Regions from separate parts of the Peribacillus sp. TE19612 genome, predicted to be linked through region 3. Evidence: riboswitches for the same ligand, from Rfam matches in the RefSeq annotation. Region 3 holds a riboswitch; each other region holds the start of a gene.
What was found. A riboswitch is a leader RNA that binds a small molecule or an ion and turns the genes downstream of it on or off. The one in region 3 is predicted to bind S-adenosylmethionine.
Positions count from the first base shown of each region.

Region 1 (3,122 bases), on a different contig from region 3:
GCGAGTTTTCCACAAGCCGGGCAATATAAGGAGCCGCGTAAAAGATTAGCGGAACAATGGCCGCATTCGTTCCGATCGCACTGCCGACAATCATTCTTGTAAACGGAATGAGTGCTACAAGCAAGATGATGAAAGGAACGGACCGCAGGATATTGATGATCGGGTTCAATACATTAAAAATCCATTTATTCTCCAGGATGTGACCCTTTCTTGTAATGACAAGCAGGATACCGAGCGGAAGCCCGATCAATCCGGAAAATATCAATGAGATGGCTACCATATAAAGTGTGTCACCGAAAGCTGTCGACAGCTGCTCTGCCGTTATTTCCATTCCCCAAAGCGTATTACCCATTTATACTTGCACCTCCTGGACGAGAATCCCCTCATCTTTAATATATTGATAAGCCTTGTCGACCTCATTTTTGCTCCCCGTCACTTCAATGATCAAATTCCCGAAAGGAGTTTCCTGGATTTCAGAAATATTGGCTGATAAGACACTTAAATGAACATCATATTTCTTCGAGATGGTTGAAAGTAAAGGAGTACCCGAAGTAGTTCCAATAAAATTAATTTTCCAAATAATCGGGATATGGGACCCTATGCTTTTTAAGAAACTTTGTGGAATTTCGTCATGTATGACCGTTCTCACGAAGTTTTTTGCAATATCCGTTTGCGGCTTGGCAAAAACTTCGAAAACCGAACCTTGTTCAACGACGCAGCCGCCCTCCATGACCGCTACCTTATTGCAAATTTCCCGAATGACAGACATCTCATGAGTGATTAGCAAAATGGTGATATTGTATTCTTTATTAATTTTTTTTAATAGCTGCAGAACTGCACTCGTTGTTTGTGGATCCAATGCCGACGTAGCTTCATCACACAATAAGATCGATGGATTCGTAGCCAATGCCCTCGCAATGCCGATCCGCTGCTTTTGCCCGCCGGATAATTGTTCCGGATAACTCTTTGCTTTGCTCGATAAGCCAACGAACTCCAACAGCTCGCCTACACGTTTTTGAATTTCCTTAGCTGGAGTAGTTCCCGATAAAACCAGCGGCATGGCAATATTATCAAAAACAGTTTTTGAGTTTAGTAAGTTGAAATGCTGAAAGATCATCCCGATTTTTTTCTTTTCTGCCCGTAATTCCTTCGGGCTTAATTTGGTTAAATCCTTGCCCCCAACAACCACCGAACCATCTGAAGGATGTTCAAGCAAATTGACCAACCTGATCAACGTACTCTTTCCGGCCCCGCTATAACCGACTACCCCGAATATATCCCCCTTTTCCACTGTCAAATCAATGCCCTTCAAAGCCTCGACAGTCTGTTTCTTTGTTTGATAAACCTTTTTAACACCTTGAAACTCAATCATCCAATCTCCCCCCATGCTGTTTATTTGTACGAATTCCTTATCCAGAGAGAAGAGCTTTGCAACGCTTCATAATGATAGGGTTAAATTCTGTCAAACTTACGAGTAAATCTGCGAAATTCACGAGTAAATGCACCAAACTCACGAGTAATTGCGCCAAACTCACGAGTAATTACGTGAAACTCACGAGTAACTGCGCCAAACTCATGAGTAATTACGTGAAACTCACGAGTAATTGCGCCAAACTCACGAGTATTGCGCGAAACTCACGAGTAATTGCGCCAAACTCACGAGTAATTGCGCCAAACTCACGAGTAATTGCGCCAAATTCACGAGTAAATGCACCAAACTTACGAGTAAATCTGCGAAATTCACGAGTAAATGCACCAAACTCACGAGTAATTGCGCCAAACTCACGAGTAACTGCGCGAAACTCACGAGTAATTACGTGAAACTCACGAGTAATTGCGCCAATTCTCCAAATAACCATATACATTTTGAATAAACAAAAGAGGCCTCTTCCGTCATCAGACAGAAGAGGCCTCTTTTAGACATAAAAAAGAGTAAACTCTTAAATTAATTATCTAAGAAAAGCTCCTTCTTATCTTTCAAACTTTCGTCCGTTGGAATTAGCACAGTATTTTTACAAAAGTAAAAACCCGCTGCCGAGGTATCATAGGGCCAAGTCCCTCCACATCTCTTGATAAGAATTAACGTTATATTTAATTATGTCCTTCACTATATATTCTAATTTCGCTAAAGTCAACCATATTTTTCATCGCGATAAATAGTTTCATAGTATAGTGAATCGACACTTTTTAATTATATCAATATAATGATTTGCTCATTCTCCATACAGGGTATTTTTCATTTTCTTCCCTAATCTTCACCATGCCTGAATTCGTATATAAAGAAATCGCCCTTTGATTATCCGGAGAAACCCTTAAATGATATTCGGATACATTAAATTGCCTGAAAAAGTTTTCTGCGTAGCGAACCAATTCCTTGCCAAGGCCTTTACTGCGGTATTCGGGAATAAGATAAAATAGATTCACATAGCCAATTTCAGTTCCTTCATACTCCCGAATTTGAAGTTCCATTTGTCCAATCGGTTCTTGGTCCTTTTCAATGATCACCTGTCCATCCGGAAATTTGCGGACCCTTTCTTCCATTCGTTGCAGATATGCATGTTCATCTCCAAAACCAGCATCAGTTCCAAAACTTACAACAAAGGAATCTTTCCGGAAATTAATGATAGTATCTTTATCTTTGTCCGTATCAATGGTACGAAAAATCAACTTCATCCACCCTTATCATTTTAGTGAAATAGTTTTCAAGCAGGAAAAACTTTCTTTTTCATAAATAAAAGGCTTAAAGAGGCCCTTTTGTTTTTGTGCCTTGATGAAAAAACATCTGCCATCTTCCATTCGCACATTTCCAGATTGAACTTCTTAAGGTATGTTCCAGCTTATCTTCATCAAAAATCCGGTATGTAGTTAACACGGTATCATCAGACAATGGATGCATCTCAAATTGACTTAATGTCATGTTCACCGCTCCGGCTCCCTCTTGACCCATAAAATCGCTTTTTGACCATATGTTACCCGAACTGCCGAACTCAAAGAAATCATCTTTCAATAAGGATGAAAGCACTTCTGGGGATGTACGAACTTCAGATTTTAACAATTTCTCCTCCAGCTGATACAAATGCTCTTTTAACAATGAAGATTCCCTGTCCATTCATCTTATCCTC
Region 1 covers NZ_JBWCCL010000009.1:253,654-256,775, forward strand. The annotation lists gene ACZ9AO_RS17580 (methionine ABC transporter permease) at 1-331, opposite strand, end outside; gene ACZ9AO_RS17585 (methionine ABC transporter ATP-binding protein) at 353-1,372, opposite strand; gene ACZ9AO_RS17590 (hypothetical protein) at 1,584-1,865, opposite strand; SAM riboswitch class I at 1,968-2,079, opposite strand; gene ACZ9AO_RS17595 (GNAT family N-acetyltransferase) at 2,197-2,667, opposite strand; gene ACZ9AO_RS17600 (nuclear transport factor 2 family protein) at 2,741-3,109, opposite strand.
Region 1: another riboswitch for S-adenosylmethionine. It lies ahead of ACZ9AO_RS17590 (hypothetical protein); the one in region 3 lies ahead of ACZ9AO_RS01525 (Na+/H+ antiporter NhaC family protein).

Region 2 (3,122 bases), on a different contig from region 3:
GCCCGCCTGCGCCGATGACCCCGGCCATCGCGGTATATCCAACCAATGCAATCGATGTTACCGTAATCCCGGAAATAAGGGCAGGCATCGACTCTGGAAGAAGGACCTTCCAAATGATCGTGCTCGTTTTTGCCCCCATCGATTTAGCGGCTTCAATTACACCTTTATCGATTTCACGAAGTCCGATTTCAACCATACGCGCATAAAATGGGGCCGCACCGATAATAAGTGCCGGCAGTGCAGCGTTCTCACCGATCATGGAACCGACAAGCGCTTTAGTGAAAGGAATGAGCAGCACGATCAAAATAAGAAATGGAATGGAACGGAATATATTGACGACAGCACTCATGACTCCGTTGACAGCCCGGTTTTGCCACATATTACCCTTCCCTGTCAGGAAAAGGGTCAATCCTAGTATTATGCCTATAAAAAAGGTTGCCACTACAGAGACGCTTGTCATGTAAAGCGTTTCTTTCGTAGCTTCAATGATGTCTTCCCAATCAACATTCGGCAATAATTCTTCAAGCATGAGTAATCACCTCCACGCCTACCTGCTGTGCTTTAATGAATTCGATTGCGCGGAGCATTTCATCCTCTTTGCCATCTAGATGGATAAACAATGTTCCATATGAACCGCTTCTTGTTTGGGATATCTTACCTTGAACGATATTGACATCCAACTCGAAGTTACGTACAAGCTTGGTGATCAATGGGCTTTCTGCATGATCACCTACAAAGGTCAATTGAATCACTTTGCCTGCTGGATAGCGTTCGAGCAAATGGTCCATCGTTTCTTTCGTTTCTTCTGGTTCCGTTACCTGTTGGACGAAACGCTTCGTCATTTGTTCTTTAGGATTCTTGAAGACATCCAGGACAGGACCTTGTTCAACAACCTGCCCGCTTTCCATCACGGCGACGCGATGGCAGATTTTACGTATTACATGCATTTCATGCGTAATCAAGACGATCGTCAATCCCAAACGCTGATTGATGTCAACAAGCAATTCGAGTATGGAGTCGGTAGTCTGCGGATCCAATGCAGAAGTCGCTTCATCACACAGCAGCACTTTAGGGTCATTTGCCAGAGCCCTGGCTATTCCCACCCTTTGCTTTTGCCCTCCGCTTAATTGCGAAGGATAGGCCTTTTCCCTGCCTTCAAGTCCGACTAACTTGATCAATTCGTTCACACGCTTGGTGCGTTCAGGTTTAGAAACTCCTGCAATTTCCAACGGGAAAGATATATTCTCCTGAACGGTCCTTGACCATAATAGATTGAAATGTTGGAAAATCATGCTGATTTCTTGACGGGCCTTACGGAGCTGAGCCCCTTTAATTTTTGAAATTTCCTTTTCAGCCACCACAACGGATCCCTCTGTCGGTGTTTCCAATCCATTGAGCATTCTGATCAAAGTACTTTTCCCCGCTCCACTGTAACCGATGATCCCGAAAATCTCGCCTTTATTTATTTCAACATTCACATTATTTACAGCCTTGATCGTCTCACTGTTTCCTTTTCCTGTTCGGAACAGCTTACTGACTTTCGTCAATGTTATCATTAACCCTCACCTCTTTTATCCAATAAAACCTATGAACTTAGTTGATTTCTCTACATTATTAGTCTGTTTCTCCTATCATGTAAAAGTTTTCCCAATTAAAATAGAAAAAACCTTTCTGCATGAGCAGAAAGGCAGGTGAAGAAACAGGCCTTCCTCTCATCTTCCAAAGTGATTAAACTTTGTGTGAATTGGCACCTTTCCAAGGAAATCTCCTTGTCGGTTGCCGGGTTTCATCGGGCACATCCCTCCACCTCTCTTGATAAGAGCTAATATATAGAATATTTGTACATCATTAAGTTCTTTAGTATGGAGAAATTTTATCATAGATAAAAAAGGAGCGCAATGTATATTATTTCTAGTTCAAGAATGAACAGGAACTTTGCTTAAAGCGTTTTGGAAGTCAAGGAGACGATGTTCGTCGCTTTTTCAATTGCCTGCTCCAAATCTTCTATTAAGTCTTCTACATTTTCAATCCCAATCGATAATCGGACTTGATCGGCACTTACACCCGCTTTCGCAAGACCCGCCTCATTCAATTGTTGATGGGTCGTACTGGCTGGGTGGATGATCAAGCTCTTCGCATCCCCTACATTCGCCACATGGGACCATAATTCCACCGAATTGATAAGTTTTGCCCCAGCTTCGCGATTACCTTGAATCCCAAATGTCACGACAGATCCAGCTCCCTTTGGCAAATATTTATCCGCAAGGGCTTTATCGGGATGATCCTCATCACCAGGATGTGAAACCCAGGTCACGGCAGGATGGTTTTTTAAATAGTTTATGACAGACTTGGTGTTCGATAGATGCTCTTTCATCCTTACATGCAGCGTTTCAAGTCCAAGCGTAAACTGGAATGCACTTTGGGCACTTAGTGCAGGACCCAAATCACGGAGCAACTGGACTCTGGCTTTCGTTATGAATGCGGCAGGTCCAACTGCCTCGGCGTATACCAGACCGTCGTAACTTGGGTCAGGCTCCGTGAAGCCAGGGTAGTTTGGCGAGTTCCAATCGAATTTCCCTCCATCCACGATGACACCGCCTAGCGTCGTTCCATTTCCAAGAAGCCATTTTGTAGCGGAATGGATGACAATATCCGCTCCAAAATCAATCGGTCTGCAAAGATACGGTGTCGCGAAGGTATTATCAATGATTAAAGGTATGCCGGCTTCATGGGCGATTTCCGCTACCGCTTCAATATCAAGTACCCTCAAACTTGGATTTCCGATCGTTTCAGCAAAAATGGCTTTAGTTCTTGGCGTAATCGCCCTTTTGAAGTTTTCAGGATCATCGGGAGAAACGAACTTCACTTTGATCCCATATTTAGGAAGAGTATTTTCAAAAAGGTTATACGTACCGCCATATAATGTAGAGGCAGAAACAATCTCATCCCCTGCAGCAGCGATATTCAGGATTGAAAGTGAGATGGCGGCCATTCCGCTTGCTGTTGCCAATCCGCCGATACCGCCTTCCAATAAGGCCATCCTTTCCTCAAAAACACTGACCGTGGGATTATGAAGCCGTGTATATATATAGCCATTCTCCTTTAGGCCAAATAAATTCGCT
Region 2 covers NZ_JBWCCL010000008.1:101,436-104,557, reverse strand. The annotation lists gene ACZ9AO_RS15425 (methionine ABC transporter permease) at 1-529, opposite strand, end outside; gene ACZ9AO_RS15420 (methionine ABC transporter ATP-binding protein) at 522-1,556, opposite strand; SAM riboswitch class I at 1,710-1,822, opposite strand; gene ACZ9AO_RS15415 (O-acetylhomoserine aminocarboxypropyltransferase/cysteine synthase family protein) at 1,940-3,122, opposite strand, start outside.
Region 2: another riboswitch for S-adenosylmethionine. It lies ahead of ACZ9AO_RS15420 (methionine ABC transporter ATP-binding protein); the one in region 3 lies ahead of ACZ9AO_RS01525 (Na+/H+ antiporter NhaC family protein).

Region 3 (3,122 bases):
ATCAGGATTGCAATGATGCCACAAAGTCCAATCAGGATTGGGTAATATGAATACGGCAAGATGCTTAACGGAGAAATTTTTGCTACCCCTGCTGCAACAAGCAGTTGTGCTCCATATGGGATCAACCCTTGGATACAACATGCAAAAATGTCAAGGACGCTCGCCGATTTCCGCGGATCAATTCCATATTTTTCAGCAATATTTTTGGCAAGTGGCCCGGCAATGATAATCGAAATCGTGTTATTTGCCGTTGAAAGGTTCGTCAAACCAACAAGCCCCGCAATGCTGAATTCCGCCCCTTTTTTCGATTTGCTATTTCGCGTCACAAGGTGGAGTAGAAAATCGATACCGCCATTATGTTTGATTACAGCTACCATACCTGCAATTAAAATGGCAAGGAAGGAAATTTCATACATTCCAGCCATTCCTTCTCCAACTTTTTGGATGACACCCAACGGTTGATAACTTCCATCCGCCAACCCGATAATTCCGGCAAATACGATTCCGATCGAAAGGACCAAGAACACATTGACTCCTGCCAATGCAGTGACCAATACGCAAAGATAAGGAAGAATCTTCACCCAATCATAAGACTGTTGGGAAATGTCAGCTTGTTCACCCATCGTTAAAATTCCTAGGATGGCACATGTGATGATGGCTGCAGGTAAAACGATGAAAAAATTCACTTTAAACTTATCCTTCATTTTCGTTCCCTGAGTTCGGACTGCAGCGATTGTCGTATCTGAAATGAATGAAAGATTATCCCCAAACATCGCACCACCAATAACGGCCGCCATTGAAAGGGCAAGCGAAATATCTGTTTGCTCACTAATTCCAACCCCAATAGGTGCCAGGGCAACAATCGTTCCCATGCTTGTCCCCATGGATAGTGAAATAAAACAAGCGATGATGAAAATTCCTACCATTAATAGATTTTGGGGAAAAACAGCTAAGGCAAGATTCACTGTTGATTCAACTGCCCCCATACCATTGGCAACTTCGGAAAAAGCTCCGGCTAAAAGGAAAATGATTACCATTAACATAATATTGGCGTCACCGGCACCTTTACAGAAGATATCAACCTTTTCATTGAATGTCTCTTTCCGATTCATCGCCAATGCAGCTGCCGATGCAATGGATATCGCTACAATCACCGGAAATGAATAAAAATCTTTAGTGATGATTCCGGACCCAATAAATAAAATTAAAAATACGACAAATGGGATCAATGCCCATGGATTCCCTTTATTGTTTGCACTCATGATGTACACCTCTTTTTATTTTTCCCGCGACATGTGTCACAGCTCTTATTCTATTAACAGTTTTCGCAAATAACTCCAATTTGAACCTACCTGATTATCCAGTCATGGAGCTGTAGCAAAAAACTGGCATAAAAAAGACCCCTTCTATTTAACAACAAGAAGAGGTCTTTTAATTTATAAAAAACACCCTCCTTATCTTTCAGGCGAAAATCAGCCTGCTGGATTTGGCACAGCACTCCATTTAAGTCCGCTGCCGAGACATCTTCGGGCCAGTCCCTCCGTCTCTCTTGATAAGAAGATTACATTATATAATTTATCAAAAATTACGATGCCTGCCAGAAAAGTACCACGCTGGAACTTGCCTGAGTTCGTGACATCGAAAGTCGTTTTGAAAAGCAAATATAACAGTACAGCATTTCGCCTATTTTCGCAAGGGGTAATTTTTAAAGTGTTTCACATGTACTCCTTACTGTTTATAAAGAGATCTAAGTTGATTGGAGCGGGGGTGCGAGATTTCTGCGGGAAAAGCGAGTCCTGGAGGCAACGTCAAATTGTATAAACCATAAAAAAATGCAGACAAACTCGATTTCCACCGAGTTGTCTACATTCTGAGAAATCTAATGAACTCTCAGCAAATTTGTTGGATTAGGTTAGGTGTATTATTTTTAGTCGAGTTTACATCAGTCGATACTTCAAATGCTTCCATCTGTTCCGAATCGAATGACTTTAAATACCGTTGCAGATATGCAGGATCATTAATGGAAGGATTCAACCAATCTTTTTCATCTTCTGGTTTTAGGATGACAGGCATGCGGTCATGAATGCTGGTCATTAGCTCATTTGGCACAGTTGTTATAACGGAGCACGAATAGATGCTGATGCCTTCAGGAGATTTCCAGGATTCCCAGAGACCGGCCATTCCAAATGGAGCATGATTCTTCAGTTTTATTCGCATCGGTATTTTTCTTTCTGGTGTCTTCTTCCATTCATAAAAAGAGTCAGCGATTATCAAGCATCTCTTCTTCTTATACGCATTCCTGAAGCTTGCTTTCTCAGCAATGGTTTCCGCTCTGGCATTGATCATTTTGTAGCCCGCTTTTTCGTCTTTTGCCCAGAAAGGAATGAGTCCCCACCGAAGATATCCAAGCCGATTCCTTACCCCGTCATTAATGACGGAGAGCACGGATTGGGAGGGAGCAATATTGTAGCTGAATTGGTATTCCTCATCAAATGACCCTTGAATATCAAACCGTTCTTTTATTTCTTCTATGTCAGTGAAAAGAGTGAAACGTCCACACATAATATCGCCACCGTATTAAGATTTATTACAGTGTATCAAATGGAACGGGCAGTCACAAATCAGCGTTCTAAAATCCTGATATCAGTAAATGGTTGATTAAATAATTCGCTGGAAATCAAAAGAGTGCCAAGGACTTCTCTTTCATCTTCAGCTTTAATGATTTCCGACAAAATTAAGGTACTGCCATTCCTAACCGTTACTTTATATTCATTCATGGAATCCCTCCTCAAAAGGCTAGATGGTTGTTATTATAAACCAAAAACCCACAAGTATCAGTATTGAACTTAGCAGAGTCATGGAAAATCTACATGCCTTTATACTTTAAATGGTTAGTCGAACGAAGCAATGCCTGGGACCATGAATCCTTGTGAAGGAGGCGCAAAAAACTGTCCATGAATGATTCATGGACAGTCTGGGCGCTTTAAAGGTTTTTCGCTTCAATACTGAAGATAACATTAAGGAAAGCCCCAACAGTCGATACGAAAAGAAACGCTCTTTCTAGTAAGACCGAATTGGAGTTGCCGCCATCCCATGTCCATTATTTAAAATGCAGCAAAACC
Region 3 covers NZ_JBWCCL010000001.1:321,681-324,802, reverse strand. The annotation lists gene ACZ9AO_RS01525 (Na+/H+ antiporter NhaC family protein) at 1-1,262, opposite strand, end outside; SAM riboswitch class I at 1,452-1,559, opposite strand; gene ACZ9AO_RS01520 (SOS response-associated peptidase) at 1,891-2,562, opposite strand; gene ACZ9AO_RS01515 (hypothetical protein) at 2,622-2,777, opposite strand; gene hutG (formimidoylglutamase) at 3,101-3,122, opposite strand, start outside.

Region 4 (3,122 bases), on a different contig from region 3:
ACTTAATCAACTTTTACAGCAAGCTGGCGCTACAGTTGAAGTTCAGTGGGAAAATTACGGTCATCAGTTGACACGTTCAGAGGTTGATGCAGCAGGTTTATGGTTTCAAAAGAACTTTTTATAAGAATGAGAGGGAATGAAGATGATTTCTGTTAATCCTGAAAGTTTGACTGAACGGGATAATTATAAGTTTTTGACTGGAAGCATTATACCGAGACCTATAGCGCTGGTTACGACACAATCCGAAACCGGTACAATCAATATAGCGCCGTTCAGCTTTTTTAACATAGTCAGTTCAAATCCTCCGATGATTTCCATTTCTGTTCAACGGAAAGAAGGAGTTTCAAAGGATACAGCCCGAAATGCAATTCAAACAGGTGAGTTCGTTGTTCATATCACTGACGAAAATAATGTTGCTGATGCAAATCGAACGGCCAAGGAACTCCCATCTGAAGAAAGTGAATTGGGTCTTACTAATTTCACGCTGGCTGTTAGTGATAAGGTATCCGTACCAGGATTGGAAGAAGCGAAGGTGCGGTTCGAATGTACATTAGAGCAATCGATTCCATTGGCAGGTTCCAAGAATAAACCTGGTTGTGATTTACTGATAGGGAAAATAGTCTGTTATCATATAGAGCAAGATATTTATCATAATGGCCGTATTGACCCGAACGGGCTAAAACCTGTAGCGAGATTAGCCGGTCATACTTATACAAAACTAGGGGAATTATTTGAAATAGAACGTCCTTAAGGAAAAAGAAAAAAATGGCGACAATCTTTTAAGATGTCGCCATTTCAGTTTGTAGACAAAAGGGGTTCGGAATTAAAAAATTCTGGACCCCTTTTGAAATTCCCTATGAATACATATCTTTCACCAAGTCATAAATGAAAGTGAAGTCAATGGCAGCCTCCATTTTAAGAACCAAATGGTTCGGTGGCACCAGTTGATCTAAAGTAATCAGTTCAAGTTGATCTCGCTGAATAGAATCATGAAAGATCCTCATCACCTCAGGTTCTAATACTTCTATTTTAAAACAAAAATGACTCTAGGCAAAAGTGTTCTATCAAAAGGTAAGACAAAGCTGATTGGAACGGAAGGTGCGAGACTCCTGCGGGAAAAGCGCGTCCAGGGGAGACCCCGCAGGCGCAAGCCGAGGAGGCTCCCCGACCGCCCGCGGAAAGCGAGTGCCCTACGTTCCAATCAACGTCCAAATGGCGACAATCTTTTAAGATGTCGCCATTTTTAAGACCAACATGACCCCGGTTAGTTTTATTTGCCATTATAATACGCTTAGCGCTTGTTCCAAAAACAATTTAATATTAATGCCCCAGCCATGATCGTTAGCATTTAAAAGGAAGTCTTTACATTCCGAAACAAAACTTGACAATTTTTTCATAGATTGATAAAGTTATAAAAAAATAATTTCTTATCCAGAGAGGTGGAGGGACTGGCCCTATGAAACCTCAGCAACAGGTCTACATAGACACTGTGCTAATTCCAGGGGGTGAAACCTTGATAGATAAGACCGTACGTGTTTATTTGTCAGTAACGCACTCTTTTTTAGAGTGCGTTTTCGTTTTTTCTGGATGCAAGATTAAGGAGAGTTAGTATGGAGAACAAAAGGAAGCATGATTTTCAAAGGCAAATGCAAGCACGGCATATAATAATGCTATCGCTTGGCGGGGTGATTGGAACTGGTTTATTCTTAAGTTCGGGTTATACGATTCAACAGGCTGGTCCGTTCGGAACCATCCTTTCGTATCTGATTGGTGCATTAGTGGTTTATCTAGTCATGCTATGTCTAGGTGAACTGTCAGTGCATATGCCCGAGACAGGTGCTTTTCATAGTTACGCAGCCAAATACATCGGACCAGGGACAGGGTATACAGTAGCCTGGTTGTATTGGCTAACCTGGACTGTTGCACTAGGTTCGGAATTCACGGCTGCAGGATTGTTGATGCAGCGATGGTTTCCATCAATCAGTGTCTGGATATGGAGTGCTCTATTTGCCATTTTGGTCTTGGCATTAAATGCGTGGACCGTTAAGTTTTTCGCTGAATCCGAATTCTGGTTTGCGTCTATTAAGGTATTTGCTATTGTGATATTCATTATTCTGGGAGCTGCGGCAATGGTAGGTTTTATTCCAATGATTAACGCACAATCAGCTCCGTTATTTTCCAATGTTACAAGTGCAGGTTTATTTCCAAATGGTGCTTTTGCCATTCTAATGACAATGCTCGCTGTGAATTTTGCATTTTCTGGAACTGAATTGATCGGAGTTGCAGCTGGAGAAACTGTGAATCCGGAAAAAACGATTCCAAAGGCAATCCGTATGACATTATGGAGATTGATTATCTTTTTTGTAGGTACCATCGTTGTTTTATCCGCATTATTGCCTGTTTCGGATGCAAGCGTATTAGAGAGCCCCTTTGTTGCCGTTCTAGAACGAATTGGAGTGCCATATGCAGCGGATATTATGAACTTTGTTATATTAACTGCCATTTTGTCTGCTGCAAACTCAGGACTATATGCCTCATCCAGGATGCTTTGGTCACTTGCAGATAAGAAAACTATTTCACCAATATTTGCAAAATTGACAAAACGGGGTGTTCCCTTGAATGCAGTCCTTTTCAGTATGCTGGGCGGTGTTTTAGCACTTTTCTCGAGTATTATTGCGCCGGATACTGTATATATAGTGCTTGTATCCATTTCTGGACTAGCCGTGGTTATAGTTTGGATGAGTATTAGCGCGTCACAGTTTCTATTTCGCAGACGATATATAAACGAAGGAAACTCAGTTAATGATTTGGCTTATCATACACCATTATATCCATTCGTACCAATCGTTTCATTTATGCTATGTCTTGCTTCTTGCATAGGAATTGCATTTGATCCTACACAAAGAATTGCACTATATTGTGGCATTCCGTTTATTTTGTTTTGCTATGTAAGTTATTATCTGACACAAACTTTAAGAAAAGAGGAGTAGACAATGAAGAATAAAATTAACCCAATTGAAGCAATTTTACGAGATCATTCAGTCATGATTTTGGACGGAGCTTTAGCTACAGAGCTTGAAAGTCATGGTTGTGATTTGGACGATCCCCTGTGGTCTGCACGT
Region 4 covers NZ_JBWCCL010000007.1:97,107-100,228, forward strand. The annotation lists gene ACZ9AO_RS14050 (alpha/beta hydrolase) at 1-124, shown strand, start outside; gene ACZ9AO_RS14055 (flavin reductase family protein) at 143-751, shown strand; SAM riboswitch class I at 1,425-1,527, shown strand; gene mmuP (S-methylmethionine permease) at 1,611-2,990, shown strand; gene mmuM (homocysteine S-methyltransferase) at 2,994-3,122, shown strand, end outside.
Region 4: another riboswitch for S-adenosylmethionine. It lies ahead of mmuP (S-methylmethionine permease); the one in region 3 lies ahead of ACZ9AO_RS01525 (Na+/H+ antiporter NhaC family protein).